2 regions of the Xanthomonas graminis pv. graminis genome follow, and region 2 is predicted to be linked to the other one. Evidence: predicted binding sites of a transcription regulator. Region 2 holds the regulator's gene; the other holds the start of a gene.
The links. Region 2 encodes FliA, which starts transcription of late flagellar genes. Its sites were predicted from a motif close to TAAAGTTTNNCNNNCNNNGGCCGATAA; they were not measured.
Positions count from the first base shown of each region.

Region 1 (7,173 bases), 1.3 Mb from region 2:
GAAGTGGCCGGCCGACTGCGCCGCGGCGGGCAGGGCGATGGCGGCAAGGGCGGCGACGGCGAGACGGCGGAACAGGCGTGGCTTCATTGGGGACCCCGGTGATGGCGAATGGGCGGATGCGAATCCCGGTGTCGGCCCGGCGGCGATCGATCCACATCCTTGTGCAGCGTAGTCTGCCAGAGAAGCGCGGCGGCCGTGCGCCCTCAGAACTTCATCACGTAGGCCAGGCCGTACACCAGCGGATCGATGTGCGCGGTACCCATGCTGGCGCCGTCGACCTTGACCTTGCTGTCGATGTCGGCCCAGCGCAGGTCCACCCGCAGCGCCGATTTGTCGGTGAGCGCGACGTCCACGCCGACGTGCGCGGCCAGGCCCCAGGAATCTTTCAGCGTGAGCTTGGTGCCGGCCAGCGCGCCGGTGGTGTGCTCGCTGAAGAAGGCGGTGTAGTTGAGGCCGGCGCCGACGAACGGGGACAGCTTGCCGGCGCTGTTGAAGTGGTATTGCAGCGAGACCACCGGCGGCAGCTGCCTGGTGCTGCCGACCGTGCCGACGCCCTTGACCGCGATGTCGTGCTTGAACGGCAGCGCGGCCAGCACCTCGATGCCCAGGTCCTGGTGCACGAAGTATTCGAAGGTGACGGTCGGCTTGATGTCGCTGCCGATGCGCAGCGGCAGGGTGCCGCCGGCCAGCGTGCCGTTGTCGGACGTCGGGTTGACCTGGTGGGCGCCGATGCCCACGCTCCAGTCGCCCTGCGATTGCGCCAGTGCCGGCAGGGCGCACAGCCAAAGGGCGGCGGCCAGGCCGGACGGCAGGAGGGGGGACATCTTGCGCATGAGGGTGTCTCGGTTGGGTGTGGCCGCAGTGTCGTGCCGCTGCCGCCATGCTGCCTTGATCCTGATCAAACGCGTCGAACGCGCATGCCCGGCGCGATGCGGTTGGCCTGATAGAATGCTCACCCCCTTCCATCCGCCGCGTCAGGCGCGGCCGCAGGAGCTACTGAAATGGCAATCAAGGTTGGCATCAACGGTTTCGGTCGCATCGGACGCAATGTGCTGCGCTCGGCGGTACAGAATTTCGGCAGCGATATCGAGATCGTCGCCATCAACGACCTGCTCGAGCCCGACTACCTGGCGTACATGCTGCAGTACGACTCCGTGCACGGCCGCTTCGACGGCGAGGTATCGGTCGACGGCAATCACCTGGTGGTCAACGGCAAGAAGATCCGCCTGACCCAGGAACGCGACCCGGCGGCGCTGAAGTGGGACGAGGTCGGCGCCGAGGTGGTGATCGAATCCACCGGCCTGTTCCTGACCAAGGACACCGCGCAGAAGCACCTCGACGCCGGCGCCAGAAAGGTGATCCTGTCGGCCCCGTCCAAGGACGACACGCCGATGTTCGTGTACGGCGTCAACCACGCCACCTATGCCGGCCAGGCGATCGTCTCCAACGCCAGCTGCACCACCAACTGTCTGGCGCCTTTGGCCAAGGTGATCAACGACAAGTGGGGCATCAAGCGCGGCCTGATGACCACCGTGCACGCGGCCACCGCCACGCAGAAGACCGTGGACGGCCCCAGCAACAAGGATTGGCGCGGCGGCCGCGGCATCCTCGAGAACATCATTCCGTCCAGCACCGGCGCGGCCAAGGCGGTGGGCGTGGTGATCCCGGAGTTGAACAAGAAGCTGACCGGCATGAGCTTCCGCGTGCCGACCTCGGACGTGTCGGTGGTCGACCTGACCGTGGAACTGGACAAGCCGGCCACCTACGCCGAGATCTGCGCCGAAGTGAAGGCGCAGAGCGAAGGCGCGCTGAAGGGCATCCTCGGCTACACCGAGGACAAGGTGGTGGCCACCGATTTCCGCGGCGACGCGCGCACCTCGATCTTCGACGCCGACGCCGGCATCGCCCTGGACAGCACCTTCGTCAAGCTGGTGTCCTGGTACGACAACGAGTGGGGCTATTCCAACAAGTGCCTGGAAATGGTCAAGGTGGTGGCGAAGTAAGCCGCCACGCCGCCCACAAAAAAAGCGCCCGAGGGCGCTTTTTTTGTGCTTGCCGGGTGGCGCCGGCGCTGCGATCACTCGGCTTCGATGCGCATGTCCTCGCCGCTGCCGGTGACCTTGACCCGGCTGCCGACCGCCAGCCCGGAGACCTCGGCGCTGGGCTTGGACACCACCACCTGCGACTTGTTGTCGAAGCGGATCTTCACCATGTAGTGCGCGGCCGGGCCGTTGCCGGCGATCTTGGCGCCCACGCTGCGGCCCGCGGCCTCGCCGGCTCCGGCTGCTAGCGTCGTCGCACCGACGCCGACACTATCTCCCCTGCTGCTGCTCTTGATGCCCAGGATGCTGCCGGCCATGCCGCCGAGCTTGGTCGCCGCATCGGTGATCTTCTTGGTGCGCTCGGGAACGTCGGTGCCCTTGTTCTCGATCGGCTCCAGCGCCACGATCTCGCCGTGGCGCGGACCGGCGGCCAGCGTCGGCACGGCCAGCGCCAGCAGCGTCAATGCGATCGCCGGCCAGGCGAGACGGGCGAGCGGCTTCTTTGCGGTCATCGGTGTTGCCCCTGTAGGTATGAATCGGAAAGCCTGCCTGCGGCCGCGGCGTCTACTTCTTCTTCGGCCGGCCCCAGCCGCGGAAGTACGGCTGGCACTTGCTGCCGGCGAAGTCGTAGCGGGTGATGATGCCCTCGGCATTGGCCACGAAAGTGACCTCGCAATGTTGCTCGGTCGGCACGAAGACGGTCTGGCTATGCCCAATCTGCTCGAAGATAGGCGTGTTTCCGTCCATGCCGACGATCCTACCGTCGGTCGTCCAGTAATCCGTGCGGTAGTGCTCTTCGATGCCGAAGTTGTAGGTATAGGCGGTTTCGTGGGTCTCGGTGTTTTCCGAGGTGTACAGACCGCGGTCCACCGGCCACTGCATCATCAGTTCGCCGGCGTCGTGGCCGAGCCAGCTGCGGGCGACGTCTTCGGGACTGCCGAACATGTCGGCCGAGGCCGGCGGCGCGGCGCCGAGCACAAACAGGGCGCACAGCATGGGCAGCACGGGAAAGCGACGGAGCGTTGGCATTGCGAATACGTCCTTGCGGTGGGGGCGGCGATGCCGGATCCATGGGCTGCGTCGGTGGAGCGCGCGCAGCGCGCCGGCGCGTTTTTACCATGCCCGGGGGGTGCCGGCAAGCGGCGCTGGCGGCGCCGGCCAAGCGTGGACATCGGCGCCGACGCATGCGCTAATGCGCCTCTGGCCAGCGGATGTTCCCGCGCTGGCATGACAGGCGATGGACAGGGGGCACACAATGGATGCAAGGAGCGAAACAATGCAGATGAACCGTGTATGGACGGGCGCCCTGGTGCTGGCCGTGGCGATGGCGGCCGCGCTGCCGATGCAGGCGATGGCCAAGAAGCACAGCGGCACGCCGAGCTGGATGAACGCCGATGGCGAGGTCACCAATTCCTCGCAGGTCGAAGCCGGCTACGGCGAGACCGTGAAGGGCGTCAACGATTACGAAGGCGAGATCACCGGCAAGCCGGCACCCGGCAGCAAGTTCACCCAGCTCAAGATCGGCATGCCGATGAAGCAGGTGACCGACCTGATCGGCGAACCCACCGACCAGGGTTCCTATGTCACCGGCAAGGCGTTCATCCCGTTCTTCTACGGCGGCGACCGCTACCGTTACGAACTGGCTTACAAGGGCCAGGGCCGCCTGGTGTTCGCCGGCAAGTCGATGGGCAGCGGCGGCAACCTGATCTGGATCATCCACAACAAGAACGACAGCGGCTACCGCGAATAAGCGGGCGCAGCAGCAAGGCCCGGGCCGCGTCGCGCGCCCGGGCTTTTTTTTGCCTGCGTTGCGGCCGACGCGCAGGCGCCGGGCGCGCCTACAGCGCCTGCAAGATCAGCGAATGCCAGCCGGTGCGGTAGGTTTCGTAGCCGGGCGAGGCCGCATGGGCGATGCAGTGCGGGCGTCCGTTGAGATCGCTCAGCACCGCGCCGCGCGGCTGCTTGAACAGCGCCTCGCGGCCGGCGAAGTCGATCCGCTCCTGCAGCATGCGCCCGGCCGAATCGGCCAGGACCTGGCCGTGCGGATCGACGATGCACACCCGGCTGCGGCCCCATTCCTGCTCCGACAGCGGCGTGCGCTGCACCACCGTCTGCGCCAGCGCGTCCCAGCGGAACACGATGCCGAGCACGCCCAGCACGCGGCCATCGACGCGGCCGCCGTCGCGCACCGTGCACGCATACACCAGCACGCGCTCGCCATCGGCCAGGGTGCTGGCATGCACGCCCTGGAAGCCGAACTCCTCGCCGCTGCGGGTGCGCATGGCGTCCTCGAACCAGGCCTGCGCGGACACGTCGCTGCCGGCCGAGGCGTACTGCTGCGGCCGGCCGTTGGCGAGGATGCGGCCATCGGTGCCGGCCAGCACCAGGTCGAAGTACACCGTGTACGACTCCAGGATCTGGCCCATGCGCCGCGCCGCGTAGGCGAGCGCGTCGTCGCCGCGGCCAGGGCGCGCGGCGGCGACGATGGCCGCGTCGGTCGCCCACCAGCGCACGTCGCAGCTGCGTTCGTAGAGGTTGCGGTCGATCAGGTCGATGTTGCTCAGCGCCAGTTCGCTCAGGCGCGTGCGGCGCACGTCGTCGTCCAGCCGCTGCAGGGTGTGGCGCATGTCGGCGCTGGTGCTGGCGGCGACCTTGTCCAGGTCCTGGGTGGCGTCGGCGACCCGCCGCGACAGCACGTCCATTTCCTGCGCGATGACGCTGAAGCCGCGCCCGGCGTGGCCGATCCGCGCCGATTCGATGCGTGCGTTCATCGAGATCACATGGGTGGTGCGGTTGATCTCGTCGATGCGTTGCAGCGACTGCCGCAGCTGTCCGAGCAGTTGATCGGACAGGCCGACCACGGAGCGGATATGGTCGTCGATGCCCGCTTCGGTGGGGGTGGCTGGCAGATTCATTTGCGCTGTCGGTGGGAGGGGAGAGAACAGCAGGCGCAGCATGGGGTAAGGGAGGTAGCGGCCGCCAATGCAATGGCTTTAGCGCCGATTGTGCTGGCGTCTGTTGCCCAGATGCGTTGCCGCGCCTGGGCTGCGCCGCCCGCGGCCGGGCCGCGGCGAGGCCGAACTCGTCTACCATCTGCGCCAGGACCGGCGTCGCCGGACCATAGGCGCGCACAGCGCGCCGTGCCGCCTTGGGGATGGAATCCGGATGGAAGCGTTGATCGTGCTGGTGGTGTTGGCGGTATTGGCGGTGCCGATCCTGATGATCGTGCTGTGGGTGGCGCTGGCAGGCGTGCGCCGGCGCGTGGCGGCCCTGGAACTGCAACTGGCGCAGATGCGGCATGCCGCGGCGCAGGCGGCGCAGGCCGCTGCCCGATTCGACGCAGCCAGCGATGCCGAGCATACCGAGACCGATGCCCAGCTCGCCGACAACGATGGCGTGGAGGAGCGTCCATTCGTCCCGCTCGCTGCGCTCGTCCCGGTCGTGCCTGTACCACCGCCGCTTCCGCCGCCGTTCGTCGCGCCGGCCGCCGCAGCGAGCGAGGCCGCGGACCCTGCCGCCGCGCCACTGTCGCCGGCACCGCGCGGTCCGGATCCGATCGAGCGGTTGCTGGCCGGCACCAAGCGCTGGTTCACCGAAGGCAACGTGCCGGTCAAGATCGGCATGCTGGTGCTGCTGGCCGGCGTCGCCGCGCTGCTGAAGTACGCCGGCGACCAGGGCTGGCTGCGCGTGCCGATCGAACTGCGCTATGCCGGCATCGCCGCCGCGGCGCTGGCCGGCCTGGGCTTCGGCTGGCGCCAGCGCGAGCGCAAGCGCAGTTTCGCGCTGGCCCTGCAGGGCGGTGCGATCGGCGTGCTGCTGCTGACCGTGTTCGCCGCGTTCAAGCTGTCCGCGCTGCTGCCGGCCGGCGCCGCGTTCGCGCTGAGCATCGTGCTGGTGGCCAGCATGTGCGTGCTGGCGGTGGTGCAGGAATCGCGCACTTTGGCGGTGCTGGCCACCCTGGCCGGATTCCTGGCGCCGATCTGGCTGTCCACCGGCAGCGGCAACCATGTCGGCCTGTTCTCGTATTACGCGGTCTTGAACGCGGCGGTGTTCGCGATCGCCTGGTATCGGCCGTGGCGGGTGCTCAACCTGCTCGGCTTCGGTTTCACCTTCGGCATCGGCACGCTATGGGGCGTGCTGCAGTACCAGCCGGCGAAGTTCGCCAGCACCGAGCCGTTCCTGCTGCTGTTCTTCGCCTTCTACCTGCTGATCCCGATCCTGTACGCACGCCGGCAGACCGCCGTGCGCAGTCCGGTGGTCGATGGCAGCCTGCTGTTCGGCACGCCGCTGGTCGCCTTCTCGCTGCAGGCGTGGCTGTTGCGTGACCAGCAGCTGACGTTGGCGTTGTGCGCCTTGGGCCTTGCGGCGATCTACGCAGGGTTGGCGGCGGCATTGATCCGACGCACGCGGTTCACGCTGCTGGGGCAGGGCTATGCACTGCTGGCGGTGGGGTTTGCCACCCTGGCAGTGCCGCTGGCATTGTCCGCACGCGCCACGGCCAGCGTGTTCGCACTGGAGGGCGCTGGCCTGGCCTGGCTGGGGCTGAGGCAACGGCGATGGTTGCCGCAGATCAGTGGTGCCTGCCTGCAACTGCTCGCCGCCTGGGGATTCTTGACCGGTCTGGATGTGGCCTGGCGCGATACGCATGCACTGGCCAATGCCACCTTCACCAGCGGGATGTTGCTGGCACTGGCCGGCTTCGCCGGTGCCTGGAGCTACCGCCGGGTGCGTTCCGACGCGGCGGCGCTGGCCTATTACCTGTGGGGCCTGATGTGGTGGTGCGGCATCGGCGTCGCCGAGATCCAGCGTTTCGTGGTCGTCGATACACGCGCCGATGCGACACTGGCGTTGTGTGCGGTCAGCGGGTGGCTCGTCGCCGAGTTGCACCGGCGCTGGCCGGCGCCTGCGCTGGCCCTGACCACGCTCGGTGGCTTGCTGCTGGCGCTGCCGTTGGCAGTGTGGCAGGTCGCCTCACACGGACAGCCGTTCGCCGGGTATGGCCCGTTGGTGTGGGCACTGTTCGCGGGCTTGGGCCTGCGCAGCCTGGTCTGCCTGCGCCATAGCGGCGGCACCCCGGCGCGGGCGGCGCAATTCGTCTGGTGGCTGGTGTGGCCAACGGTGGCGTCGCTGT
Region 1 covers NZ_CP076255.1:3,488,737-3,495,909, reverse strand. Annotated here, with positions in the region: gene KHF85_RS15180 (OmpW/AlkL family protein) at 1-87, opposite strand, end outside; gene KHF85_RS15175 (OmpW/AlkL family protein) at 204-833, opposite strand; gene gap (type I glyceraldehyde-3-phosphate dehydrogenase) at 1,002-2,003, shown strand; gene KHF85_RS15165 (hypothetical protein) at 2,078-2,554, opposite strand; gene KHF85_RS15160 (hypothetical protein) at 2,607-3,071, opposite strand; gene KHF85_RS15155 (hypothetical protein) at 3,325-3,792, shown strand; gene KHF85_RS15150 (methyl-accepting chemotaxis protein) at 3,881-4,957, opposite strand; gene KHF85_RS15145 (DUF2339 domain-containing protein) at 5,208-7,173, shown strand, end outside.
Region 1: the regulator FliA is predicted to act here: its motif matches at 5,012-5,038, upstream of KHF85_RS15150 (methyl-accepting chemotaxis protein).

Region 2 (7,173 bases):
GCGGTTCGCTGCCGCTGCCGAACGCGTCGAGCATCGATTGCAGGTAGTCCAGCGACTGCTGCGCGGCGTCGAAGTGCCGCGCCTGCAGCGTGGCCTGGCCGGCGCGCGCCTGGCCCAGGGTGTCCTCGGCGGCGTGGCACAGCTCGACCATGGCGTTGATCGCCAGGAATCCGGCGCCGCCCTTGAGCGTGTGGAACCCGCGGAACACGGCATTGAGCTGTTCGCTGTCCTCGGGCGCATGCTCCAGCGACACCAGTTGCTCGCCGAGCCGGTCCAGGATTTCCTGGGCCTCGATGATGAAGTCGGCAGCGATGTCGTCGGGCACGGCGCTCATCGGATTACAACCCTAGCCCGGACAGCAGATCGTCGGCGTCGTTCTGCGACACGCCGTGGCGGTCCAGACCGGCCAGCGCCGGGCCGGCCAGGCCGCCGTCGGGTTTCTTGTCGTCCTTCGGCGGCAGGCCGAGCGCGCCGAAGCCCTCGTGCACGCGGCGCACGATGGTCGCCACGCGGCGGATGATCTGCCCGGTCAGGTCCTGGAAGCTCTGCGCCAGGGCCATCTCGGTGAGATTGTGGCGGATCTTGTCGAGGATCTCGCCCTGGTCGCCGGTCAGGCCGCCGGCGCGCAGCTGTTCGGCCAGCGCGCGGCATTCCTCGGCCAGGTCCAGGGTGCGGTGGCTGGCCTTCTCGGTCATCTCCACCACGTGGTCCAGGCGCGAGCAGGCGTCGTCCAGTTCGCCGGCTTCGCTGGGAATGACCGGCAGCTCGCCGAGCGCCTGGCCCAGGTCGCGCGCCAGCCGGCTCAGGCCCTGCATCATCGGCCGCGTGCGCCAGGCGGCCAGGGTGTCGATTTCCTTGCGCCAGGCGGTTTCGTCGCCGCGCTCCAGTGCGTCCAGCGCACCTTGCAGGCGTTCGATCAGGGCGCTGCGTTCGGCGGTGGCTTGCATCAGGCGGTCGCTCCCAGGCGTTCGAAGATCTTGCCCAGCTTCTCCTGCAGCGTCTGCGCGGTGAACGGCTTGATGATGTAGCCGTTCACGCCGCACTGCGCCGCCTCGATGATCTGCTCGCGCTTGGCCTCGGCGGTCACCATCAGCACCGGCAGGTGCTTGAGCTTGTCGTCGGCGCGGATGTTGCGCAGCAGGTCGATGCCGGTCATGCCGGGCATGTTCCAGTCGGTGACCACGAACTCGAACGGTGCCGAGCGCAGTGCCGCCAGCGCACTGTTGCCGTCTTCGGCCTCTGCAGTGTTGGTGAAGCCCAGATCGCCGAGCAGATTCTTGACGATGCGCCGCATCGTCGAGAAATCGTCCACGATCAAAATCCGCATGTTCTTGTTCACCGCTAACTCCCTTGGGTCTTATTCTTCGTCTTCCAGGCCGGCGTCTGCCGCTTCGAACGCTTTCAAGCGTCCGCGCAAGCGTACCGTGGCCTGGCCGTGGATCTGGCAGACGCGCGACTCGCTGACACCGAGCACCGCGCCGATTTCCTTCAGGTTCAATTCCTGTTCGTAGTACAGCGACAGCACCAGCTGCTCGCGTTCGGGCAACTGCCCGATCGCCTTGCCCAGCTCGCGGCCGAACTCGCTGCGTTCCAGCATTTGCTGTGGATTGGGGCCGCCCTTGGCGATGGTGTCCAGCTCGCCATGGTCCTCGACCCGCGACTCCAGGCTCAGTACCTGGCCGCGTGCGGCATCTTCCATCAATCGCATGTAGTCGGGAAGCGGCATGTCCATCGCCGCGGCCACTTCGTTGGCGGCAGCGGCCCGGCCGGTGCTCTGTTCGATCTTGCGCACCGCCGAGGCGGCGTCGCGGGCACGGCGGTGCACCGAGCGCGGCACCCAGTCGCCGCGGCGGATCTCGTCGATCATCGAGCCGCGGATGCGGATCGAGGCGTAGGTTTCGAACGAGGCGCCCTGGTCGGCGTCGTAGCTGCGCGACGCCTCGATCAGGCCGATCATGCCGGCCTGGATCAGGTCGTCGATCTCGACGCTGGCCGGTAGCCGGGCCGCCAGGTGGTGGGCGATGCGCCGCACCAGGTCCGAATGCTGGGCGATGTAGTCGTTGGAACTGTTGCGCTGCACGGCGCGGTATTGGGCGGCGGCGTTCATGCGGCGACCCCCCGCTGGATGATCCGTTCGACGAAGAACTCGACGTTGCCGCGTGGCACGGTCGGCGCCTGCCAGCGCGAGGTGCGGCGGGCGATTTCGGTGATCGCCTGCGCCGACGGGCTGGACGGGTAGGCCTTGACCACCGGCTGCTGGCGCTGCACCGACAGGCGCAGCCAGTCGTCCTGCGGCACGCAGCCCAGGTAGTTCAGCGACACGTCGCCGAGGAATTTCTCGCACACCCGGCTCAGCTTGTCGTACAGCAGGCGGCCTTCGTTGGCGTCGCGGACCATGTTGGCGACGATCTGCACCCGGTCCACGCCGCGTTCGCGCGACAGCACCTTGATCAGGGCGTAGGCGTCGGTGATCGAGGCCGGTTCGTCGCAGACCACCACCACCGCGTCCTGCGCGGCCTGGCAGAAGGTCAGCACGCTGTCGGTGATGCCGGCGGCGGTGTCGATGATCATCACGTCCAGCTCGCGCTGCAGCTCGGAGAACACGTTGACCAGGCCGACGTGCTGAGCGGGCGGCAGTTCGGCCATGTGCCGGCGGCCGGAGGCGGCGGGCACCACCATCAACCCGTTGGGCATGTCGATCAGCACTTCTTCCAGGGTGCAGCGCCCGGCGACCAGGTCGGCCAGGGTGAACCTGGGGGTCAGCCCGAGCAGCACGTCGACGTTGGCCAGGCCAAGGTCGGCGTCCAGCAGCAGGGTGCGCTTGCCCATGTCGGCCAGCGCCATCGACAGGTTGACCGAGATGTTGGTCTTGCCCACGCCGCCCTTGCCGCCGGTCACGGCGATCGTGCGCACCGGGCCTAGCGGACCCAGCGGTTCGCTGCGGGTTGCCGACAGGGGGAAGGCATTGGTGAGATTGGCGTAATCACGCGACGGCATGGTTCTGCTCCGGAGTACAGGGCTTATCGGCAGCGCGCCGCAAATCTTCAAGGCGCAATACCAGGCTGGCGGCGTTGGCGCGGTGCAGGTCGTCCGGCACGCGCTGACCATCGGTCACCCAGGTGATGGGAAGCCGGTGGTCCGCGACCACCGACAGGGCACTGCCAAACCGCCCGGTTTCATCCAGCTTGGTCAAGATCACCCCCTGTGGATCGGCGCCGGCGAACCGGCGCACCACCTCGTCCAGGTCGGAGAAATGCGCGTTGGCAGGGAGTACTAGCAAGGACCGGACCACTCGCGAGGCGCGCAGCCAGTGCAATTGTGCGGCCAGGGCGCGGTCGCGCTGGCCCATGCCGGCGGTGTCGATGAGCACCAGCTTGTAGTCGCGCAGGCGCTCCAGCAACTGCTGCAGGGCGGCGTCGCTGTCGGCCTCGTGCACGGCGATGCCGAGCTGGCGGCCGTAGCTGTGCAGCTGTTCGCGGCCGCCGACGCGGATGGTATCGGTGGTGACCAGGGCCACGTCGCGGGCGGCGTGGCGTTCCAGGAAGCGCGAGGCCAGCTTGGCGATGGTGGTGGTCTTGCCGGCGCCGGTGGGGCCGATCAGGGCGATCACGCCGCCTTCCTCGATCGGATCCAGCGGCGCGATCGGCAGGCGCTTGGACAGCAGCCCCAGCATCAGCCCGCGGCCACGGTGCAGCTCCAGGTCGGCGGGGATCTGCATGACCACGTCGCGGATGAGGCCGCTGTCGAAGCCGTAGTCGTCCATCAGCTCCAGCGCCTGGGCGCGCACCGGCGAACCGCGCAGGCGCTCGTCGGTGAGCCGGTTCATCTCGCGCTCGATCATCTGCCGCATCAGCGCCAGTTCGTCGCGCAGCTGAGTCAATTGTTCGTCGTTCTGCGCTGCCGGGAAGCTCGGCACCGGCGTCAGGGCCGGCAGCGCCGGGATCCCGGCGCTGCCGGCAGCGGGGGCCGGCACCGTGGCGGCGGCGACCGGTTCGGCGCTGGGCGCAGCCGGGGCGCCCGGCGTGGCGGCCGGGCTCAGCGACACCGCGGCGATGTCCTCCAGCCACGCCGGCACGGCGGCGGCGCTGGCCGCGGCGCTGGCCGCGGCCGGGACGGCGAACGGGCTCGCCATCGGCACGCTGATCGGCGCGTTGCGGAACACGTCCTCGGGAATGCGGAATTCGGCGAAGGGCACGTCGGCGGCGGCCGGAGCCGGGGCAGGGGCCTGCGCTGCGGCGGCCGGACGGTTCGGCGCGGGTGCGCTGCCGGCGGGCATCGCCGAGACGGCGATCGCGGCGGGCTGAGTCAGCGGCCGCGCCGGCGCGGCGGTGGCCACGCTGGCCGTGGCCGGGGAGCGGCGCTCGCTGATCGCGGCCATCATCGCCATCGCCGGGTTGGCCATGGCGCCGGACTTGGCCGCACGCGGCGCCGGATTGGCGGCCGACACCTGCAGCCGCGGCGCCGGCTCTTCCGGCCGCGCCGCATCCAGGGCCTGCTGCACCAGAGCTTCGTCGTAGTTGCTGGCGGCGACGATCTCGATGCCCTCGTCGGTGCGCCGGTTGGACAGGATCACCGCATCCGGGCCGTGCTCGTCGCGCACCATGCGGAACGCGGTGCGCATGTCGGGAGCTACGAAGCGTTTGATTTTCATGCGGTCACCTTCGGGGCGGGACTCGGGACCCGGGACTCGGCAACAGCAAGCGCCTGGAGGCCGCAGCTTGCGATCGCGTTTGGATGGGGATGTGTTTGCGAGCATTCATTTGTCTATTCCGATTCCTGACCGTTGCGCTTCCGAGTCCCGGGTCCCTCGTCCCGGGTCCCGGCTTCAACTAATCGTTCCCACCAACTTCAACCGCTTGTCTTCCGGTACTTCGCTGTAGGACAGCACCGACAGCGAGGGGACGCTGTGGCGGACCAGCCTGGCCAGCGCGGCGCGGACTTGCGCCGGTACCAGCACCACGGCCGGTTCGTTGCGCGCTTCCTGCTTGCTGACGCATTCGGCCAGGCTCTGGTGCAGTCGCTCGGCCAACCCTGGTTCCAGCGCGGCACCGTTGCCTTGCGTAGAGTCTTGCAAGACACGTTCCAATTGCGGGGCCAGGGTGTACACCGGCAGTTCGGCGGACATTCCCGAGATTTCCTGGACGATGAACCGGCCCAGCGCGTTGCGCACCGCGGCGGTGAGCACGCCGGGTTCTTGACTCTGCGGGGCCTGTTCGACCAGCGCCTCGACGATCTTGCGCAGCTGCCGCACCGGGATCTTCTCGATCAGCAGGTTCTGCAGCACGCGCACCACCACCGACAGCGGCAGCGCCTTGGGGGTGAGGTCCTCGACCAGCTTCGGCGCACTCTTGGCCAGCGTGGCCAGCAGCTGCTGCACTTCCTCATGGCCGAGCAGCTCCGGGGCGTGCTCGCGGATCAGGTGCGACAGGTGGGTGGCGATCACCGTGGCCGGATCGACCACGGTGTAGCCCATGGTCTCGGCCTGGGCGCGCTGGTGCGGCTGGATCCAGATCGCGTCCAGGCCGAACGCCGGATCCTTGCCGGGAATGCCGTCGATCTTGCCCAGCGCGCCGCCGGGGTCCAGCGCCAGCTCGCGGTCGGGATGGATGTCGGCGGTGGCCACCGGTACGCCGTGCACCAGCAGGCGGTAGGCGTTGGCCGGCAGCTCCAGGTTGTCGCGGATGTGCACCGGCGGGATCAGGAAGCCGATGTCCTGGGTCAGCTTGCGGCGCACGCCCTTGATCCGCGCCATCAGTTCGCCGCCCTGGGTCTTGTCCACCAGCGGGATCAGCCGGTAGCCGACCTCCAGGCCCAGCGGATCGATCGGGCGCAGTTCGTCCCAGCCCAGTTCGGCGTTGGCCTGCGCGCCGGCGCTGGCCGCCTGCTGCGCCGGATCCGGCTTGGCTTCTTCCGGCAGCAGGCTGCGCTTCCACATTTTCCAGGCCAGCAGGCCCAGGATCAGCGCCAGCGTCAAGAAAGCGACGTTGGGCATGCCCGGGACCAGGCCGACCAGGCCCAGGATCGCCGCGGCCACCGCCAGCGCTTTGTGCTGGCCGAACACCTGGCCCATCATCGAGGCGCCCATGTCCTGCGAGCGCGAGGCGCGGGTGACCAGCATCGCCACCGCCGAGGACACCAGCAGCGCCGGCAGCTGCGCCACCAGGCCGTCGCCGATCGACAGCAGCGTATAGGTGGACGCGGCCTGCGCCACCGGCATGCCGTGCTGCAGGACGCCGACCGCCATGCCGCCGATCAGGTTGATGAACAGGATCAGGATGCCGGCGATGGCGTCGCCGCGGATGAACTTGCTGGCGCCGTCCATCGAGCCGTAGAAGTCGGCTTCCTCGCGGACCTCCTCGCGCCGGGCCTTGGCTTCCTCGCGGGTCAGCAGGCCGGCGTTGAGGTCGGCGTCGATCGCCATCTGCTTGCCGGGCATGGCGTCGAGGATGAAGCGCGCGGTCACTTCCGACACGCGCCCGGCGCCCTTGGTGATGACCACGAAGTTGATAATGGTCAGGATCGCGAACACCACGATGCCGACCGCGTAGTTGCCGCCGATCACGAACTCGCCGAACGCCTCGATGACCTTGCCGGCGGCGCCGTGGCCGTCCTGGCCGTTGATCAGGATCACGCGGGTGGAGGCCACGTTCAGCGCCAGGCGCAGCATCGTGGTCATCAGCAGCACGATCGGGAAGATGCTGAACTCCAGCGGCCGCTTCACGTAGACCACCGCCAGCAGCACCATCAGCGAGATCGCGATGTTGAAGGTGAACAGCGCATCCAGCACCGGCGCGGCCAGCGGCACCACCACCATCGCCAGCATTGCCACCACGATCACCGGCGCGCCGAGGCCGTGCTTGATCATGTCCATCATCTTGCGCGTGTTCATTTGCGCGGCGGGCTGGCTCACGGCTTGCTCCCCGGGGCGAATTCATCGACCTCCAGCGGCGGCAACGGCGGCATCGGCCCGCTGCGCCAGGAGCGCAGCTGGTAGACGTAGGAGAGGATCTGGGCCACGGCCGAATACAGTCTCACGGGAATTTCCTTGCCGAGTTGTCCTTCCCTATACAAAGCGCGTGCCAAAGGTGGCGCAGACACCACTGCGACGCGGTGCTGCTCGCCGATCTCGCGGATCCGGAAGGCCAGTTCGTCCACGCCCTTGGCGACCACGGT
Region 2 covers NZ_CP076255.1:2,220,101-2,227,273, forward strand. Annotated here, with positions in the region: gene KHF85_RS09685 (chemotaxis protein CheA) at 1-334, opposite strand, end outside; gene KHF85_RS09690 (protein phosphatase CheZ) at 339-947, opposite strand; gene cheY (chemotaxis response regulator CheY) at 947-1,339, opposite strand; gene KHF85_RS09700 (RNA polymerase sigma factor FliA) at 1,358-2,107, opposite strand; gene KHF85_RS09705 (MinD/ParA family ATP-binding protein) at 2,104-2,997, opposite strand; gene flhF (flagellar biosynthesis protein FlhF) at 2,984-4,651, opposite strand; gene flhA (flagellar biosynthesis protein FlhA) at 4,826-6,889, opposite strand; gene flhB (flagellar biosynthesis protein FlhB) at 6,907-7,173, opposite strand, start outside.